2 regions of the Oricola thermophila genome follow, and region 2 is predicted to be linked to the other one. Evidence: predicted binding sites of a transcription regulator. Region 2 holds the regulator's gene; the other holds the start of a gene.
What was found. Region 2 encodes LexA, which represses DNA repair genes until DNA is damaged. Its sites were predicted from a motif close to TGTTCNNNNTGTGTTCNG; they were not measured.
Positions count from the first base shown of each region.

Region 1: the regulator LexA is predicted to act here: its motif matches at 1,690-1,707, upstream of dnaE (DNA polymerase III subunit alpha).

Region 1 is NZ_CP054836.1:1,164,983-1,168,189, forward strand. It holds gene HTY61_RS05585 (lipoprotein-releasing ABC transporter permease subunit) at 1-929, shown strand, start outside; gene HTY61_RS05590 (ABC transporter ATP-binding protein) at 926-1,621, shown strand; gene dnaE (DNA polymerase III subunit alpha) at 1,967-3,207, shown strand, end outside.
Region 2 is NZ_CP054836.1:1,320,913-1,324,119, reverse strand. It holds gene moaC (cyclic pyranopterin monophosphate synthase MoaC) at 1-165, shown strand, start outside; gene HTY61_RS06415 (molybdopterin molybdotransferase MoeA) at 162-1,388, shown strand; gene lexA (transcriptional repressor LexA) at 1,476-2,192, shown strand; gene HTY61_RS06405 (ComEC/Rec2 family competence protein) at 2,186-3,207, opposite strand, start outside.

The DNA.
Region 1 (3,207 bases), 160 kb from region 2:
ATGTCGGCGCGGGGTCCGGCGTGCTCGTTCGCGGCGTTCGCGGCGAGGATTTCGTCAAGCTCGAGTCGATATCCGGCAATATCCAGGAGGGCTCGCTGGAGAGCTACCTGACGGGGGACGGTGTCGCGATAGGAAGCCGAATGGCGGTCGATCTGGGCCTGATTGTCGGGGATCGTATCAAGGTCATCTCCCCGGAAGGTGACGTTACGCCCTTCGGCACCACGCCGCGTGTGAAATCCTATCCGGTGCGCGCGATCTTCGAGATGGGCATGTCGGAATACGATCGCTCCATCATCTTCATGCCACTGGAAGAGGCGCAACTCTACTTCAACCAGGAGGGGATTGCGCAGGTCATCGAGGTATTTGTCGAGGATCCCGACGCGGTCGACAGCTACCGGCCGGAAGTCGAGAAGGCCGCCGGACGGCCAATCTACATCTCCGACTGGCGCCAACGCAATCAGGCCTTCTTCTCCGCGCTGATCATCGAGCGCAATGCGATGTTCCTGATCCTGTCGATCGTCGTTCTGGTGGCGTCACTGAACATCGTCGCCAGCCTGATCATGATGGTGAAGGAGAAGGCGAGGGGAGTCGCGATCCTGCGCACCATGGGGGCCACCCAGGCATCGGTTATGCGGATATTCATCATGGCCGGTATCGGTGTCGGGTTCGTTGGAACCGTGGCGGGTTTCCTGCTCGGATTGCTGGTGTGCCTGAACATTCGGTCGATCCAGCGGCTGATGAACTGGATGGCCGGAGCCGATGTATGGGATCCGACCATACGCTTCCTGAGCGAAATTCCGGCGAAGATGAACCCCTACGAGACGGTGGCGGTCGTCATCCTGTCGTTAAGCCTGTCTTTCCTTGCGGCGATCGTGCCGGCTTGGCGTGCGGCCAAGCTCGATCCCGTGGAAGCGTTGAGGTACGAATGATGACGGCCTCTAGAACCGTTCTCAGGCTGCAAGGCGTCCGCCATGCCTACCAGGAGGTGGATCGCAAGCTCGAAATTCTGAAAGGCGCCGATTTCGAACTGAAGGCCGGCGAGATGGTTGCCTTGGTCGCACCATCAGGCGCTGGAAAATCGACGCTGCTGCATCTTGCCGGCCTTCTCGAACGGCCCGAGGGCGGGGAGATATACATTTCGGGCAAGGCCTGCGGCACGCTGTCAGACGGAGAACGTACGGCCAGGCGGCGCAACGACATCGGCTTCGTCTACCAGTTCCATCACCTGCTTCCGGAATTCTCCGCGCTGGAAAACGTCATGATCCCGCAAATGATCCGCGGATTGTCGAAATCGGTGGCAGCGGAGCGGGCGCGTCAGCTTCTCGACTACCTGCGCGTCGGCCCGCGTGCCGATCACCGTCCCGCCGAGCTATCTGGCGGCGAGCAGCAGCGCGTGGCGATCGCCCGGGCGGTGGCCAATGCGCCGCTGGTGCTGCTGGCGGACGAACCGACCGGCAACCTTGACCCTGAAACCTCGGGGTATGTCTTCGAGGCATTGTCCGCATTGGCGCGGCAGTCGGGCCTCGCTTCGCTCGTTGCCACGCACAACCACGCGCTCGCCGAAAGGATGGACCGGGTTGTCACCCTTGAGGACGGCCTTATCGTTCCCTGGTCCGCGTAGTCCGCGATTTACTTGTCGTTAACCGAGAAGTCCGGCATTCCAGCCGCGAGACCCTGTCGTCTTGCAATCGGAACAGAAACAGAACATAAAGGGTATAGACGACAAACAAGGAGATCGAAAGATGACTTTCCTGCTCCGCGACATTGCTTCGCTCGCTTCCGTTGCCGCATTCGTCATGACCTTCTCGCTCTGTATCAGCGCACTCTGATTGGATCCATCCACAACCAAGCCCCGACGCTGCCGGCTTCGGGCTGGACCCGCGTCCGCTAGCCGATCATAGTTTCCTGTGCGACTCGTTAGACAGGTCGCGATCTTCATCCAGCGTGTCGGGAAGCGGGACAGGCAATGGGCGATATGCCTTCGGACAGTGATGCCGGAACTCCGGATCTCACGGAACCTCGATTCATCCATCTGCGCGTGCATTCGGCCTTTTCCCTGCTCGAAGGCGCGCTGCCTCTCAAGAAGCTGATCGGCTTTGCTGTCTCCAACGGAATGCCCGCGATAGGGATAGCCGATACCGGCAACCTTTTCGGCGCGCTGGAATTCGCGCAGAAGGCGTCGGGTGAGGGCGTACAACCCATTGTCGGCTGCCAACTCGATCTCGCATTCGGTGGAGATCTTGCGACCCCGCGTTCGGGCAGCGGCAAGAACACGACGGCGCGCCGTGCCGAGGCAGTCGTGCTGATCGCCGCCACGGAAGAAGGCTATGCCAATCTTGTCGAGCTGGTATCGAAATCCTATCTGGACACCGACGAGGAATGCCGTGCCCAGCTTGAGTTCGAGTGGCTCAGGGATCGTGCCGAAGGGGTGATATGCCTGTCCGGCGGTCCGCTCGGGCCGATCAGTCGGCTGCTGGCGGATGGGCACGAGCCGATCGCCGAACAGCGTCTCGTCGAGTTGAAGAAGGTGTTCGGCGACAGGCTCTATGTCGAGTTGCAGCGGCACAAGGGCTATGACCGGGCTGTCGAGCACGCGACCGTCGAGCTCGCCTACAGGCATGAACTGCCCCTTGTGGCGACCAACGAGGCGTTTTTCCTCGAGCCCGGCGACTACGAAGCGCATGATGCACTGATCGCCATCGCGGAGGGATCCCTCCTTTCAATTGACGACCGCCGCCGCCTCACGCCGGATCACTGGTTGAAGCCGGAAGCGGAGATGGTCGCGCTTTTCGAAGACCTGCCCGAAGCGGTCGACAATACGGTCGAAATCGCGAAACGTTGCAGTTACTTCCCGCAGACCCGGAAACCGATCCTTCCGCGCTTTTCCGCCGACGCGAAAGGTGTCGGGCACGATGAGGCGGTCGCCGCCGAGGCTGCAGAACTTCGCCGGCAGGCCCGGGAAGGGCTGGACAGGCGGCTTTCCGAGCTGGGAATGAGCGAGGGTTATACCCGGGGCGACTATGACGAAAGGCTGGAATACGAGCTCGGCATCATCGAGAAGATGCAGTTCCCGGGCTACTTCCTGATCGTCTCCGACTTCATCAAGTGGGCCAAGGCCCATGACATCCCGGTCGGACCCGGACGCGGTTCCGGCGCTGGCTCGTTGGTGGCCTGGGCGCTGACGATCACGGATGTCGACCCGCTGCG
Region 2 (3,207 bases):
GGGAAGACAGGTGTGGAGATGGAAGCACTGACTGCTGCTTCGGTTGCCTGCCTGACGATCTACGACATGGCGAAAGCAATAGACAAGGGCATGGAAATCGGCCCCGTGCGGCTACTGTCCAAGACCGGCGGCAAGTCGGGGACATGGACACGGGGCGAAGGATGAGTTCGACTCTCCTTCCGGTGGCGGACGCCCGGGCGCGGTTGCTCCGAGGAGTCATACCGTTAGGTGCCGAAACCGTTGCGCTGGCAGAGGCTTTTGGTCGCGTGCTTGCCCGGGATCTCCCGGCTATGCGTACGCAACCCCCGGAAGCGGTTTCGGCCATGGATGGATATGCTGTCCGGGCCGGCGATCTGAAGGATGCGCGGACAGAATTGGCTATCATCGGCGAAATACCGGCTGGCCATCCGTTTTCGGGCACGCTCGGATCGGGTCAGGCAGCGCGGATTTTCACCGGTGGCGTCGTTCCGGAGGGCGCCGATACGGTAATAGTCCAGGAAAACGTTACCGTCTTGGACAATCAGCGCATTCTCGTGAACCGACCGGAGCCAAGGGGACGCAATATCCGGGATGCCGGACTGGATTTCGTTGCCGGGCAGACGGTTCTCAAGGCCGGTACACTGCTTGACCCTGGTGCGCTCTGCCTTGCTGCCGCATCCAATCACCCTGCCCTTTCGGTCGTTCGCAAACCGCGCGTCGCCGTTGTCGCGACCGGTGACGAGTTGCTGCCTCCCGGTTCCGAACCCGGCCCGGGCCAGATCATCGCTTCCAATTCCTATGGAATCGGGGCGGTCGCATCGGAGTCGGGCGCCGAGGTGATCGATCTCGGCATTGTGTCTGACCGCGAGGTTGAACTTGGCAACGCTCTTGACCGTGCCGCGGAATGCGGCTGCGATATACTGGTTACCCTGGGCGGCGCATCGGTGGGCGATCACGACCTTGTCAGGAAGGTATTCGTCGATCGAGGGATGAAGCTGGACTTCTGGAAGATCGCCATGCGCCCCGGAAAGCCGCTGATGCATGGCCGGTACGAGGCAATGCGCGTTCTCGGGCTACCCGGCAATCCCGTGTCCGCACTGGTTTGCGGCCTCCTGTTTCTCAAGCCCTTGGTCGAGCGACTCGCCGGGCGTCCGGCGAGTGAGGTCCGTGCCACGGCGCTACTGGAAACGCCGCTTCGGGCAAACGATGGGCGGGAAGATTATATGCGGGGCATCGCGCGCCGCGATGCGGACGGAAATCTTAAGGCCAGGGCATTCGACGTTCAGGATTCATCCATGATCAGCGCATTTGCGCGTTCCAATGTGCTTCTGGTTCGCCCACCCCGCGCGCCGGCGGCAAATGTCGGCGATCCGGTGGAAGTACTCGTCATCAAGCCCGGTACAATTTAGCCAATTGTTAAACGCTTGCGGAACACAAATGGAACAGATATAGACTGTTCCGTGTTTGTTTCCATTTGATTCCCGAGGGCCGCGCCGATGTTGACACGCAAGCAACTCGAACTTCTGATGTTCATCAATGAGCGTCTGAAGGAATCCGGCGTGCCGCCGTCATTCGACGAGATGAAGGAAGCGCTGGATCTGGCGTCCAAGTCCGGAATTCATCGCTTGATTACGGCACTAGAGGAACGGGGGTTTATCCGCCGCCTTCCGAACCGTGCACGAGCCCTGGAAATTGTTCGGCTGCCGGACAGCCTGACGCCGTCGAATGTGAGACGTGGCTTCTCTCCGAGCGTGATCGAGGGCAGCCTCGGCAAACCGCAGCCCGTGCCGGCAGCAAAGTCGGCCGCACCCGTCGCCGACAATGACGGGGGCGTGATCCCAGTGCCTGTGATGGGAAAGATTGCCGCGGGCGTGCCGATTTCCGCCATCGAACACCAGACAAGAACGATATCGCTTCCGCCGGACATGCTTGGCTCCGGGGAGCACTACGCGCTTGAGGTCGAAGGCGATTCGATGATCGAGGCCGGCATTTTCAGCGGCGATACGGCCATCATCAGGAAGGGTGACAGCGCCAATGTCGGGGACATCGTCGTCGCGCTCGTCGATGACGAGGAAGCGACGTTGAAGCGCTTCCGGCGCAAGGGAGCGTCGATCGCGCTGGAAGCCGCAAACCCCGCATACGAGACCCGCATTTTCGGTCCGGACCGTGTTCGTGTTCAGGGCAAGCTGGTCGGACTGATCCGCCGCTATTGATCGGACCTGCGCGGTTTCCATTCGCCGAGATTGCGAGCCGCACGGGAGTATTTGCGATGTTCGAGCCAGGGACGCACCGGACCGGGCAACGCATGACGGATCGTTAGTTGGCGGCCCCTTCGGTTCATGCGTATCTCGGCCGCTCCCTTGAGCGCCAGCATTTGCGCTGTCAGTACCGGCGTTCCGTCAAGGCATTCCTGCGGCGACGGGGCCGCGGCGAGGATGACAAGGTCGTTTTCGGCACAGAGTCGACGCAGGGACAGGACACCCGTTGGCCGCATTCGATCCGCTGGAGCGGAGACATAGGCAATTCTTGCTTCGCCGTCCGGCGTTACTAATTTGGCGATACATCGTTCCCCCTCGCATGACAGGCGCTCGGACCCGTTTGGCCGAACCACTTCCGTTCCGCGATAGGCATCGGCCCACTGGTCAAGGATGAAGGCATTCGGCCTGTGCCTGTTCACATGTATCCGTGTCCCGTTTTGGCTCGCTTCGAGGATGGCGAACTGCCGCGCATCTTCCGAAATGACCGCCATCGGAATGGTGTCGGACCTCCAGATCAGCGCCCCGGCGATAAAAAGAGGAAGCGAAAACAAACGCAGCCAGGTCGAAGGTAGGCACAGGATTACCAGCGCTACCACGAAACTCGCCAAAGCGGTTTCCGGCATCTGCCCCAACGGTACCGTCGGCGACAGGTCAGCGACCCATTCGGCAATCTCGATCACCAGCCCGACGGCCCATGCCATCACTTTCAACGGAAGGACGTGCAGGGCGAACGGCATGGCGACAATCGCGGCCACCGCCGACGGCATGATCACCATCGTTACGACAGGCATTGCGAGCAAGTTCCCGAGCAGACCGTACGGGGCGATCCGGCCAAAGTGGTAGGCCGCGAATATTCCGGTCGCAAACCCCGCGACCAGGGAGGTCACGGCGATGCCCAGCAAGTACCCTGATGCGGTTTTCAGCCAGCCAGGGACAGGCCCGGATACTGAACCATTCCGTGCCGCTGCGG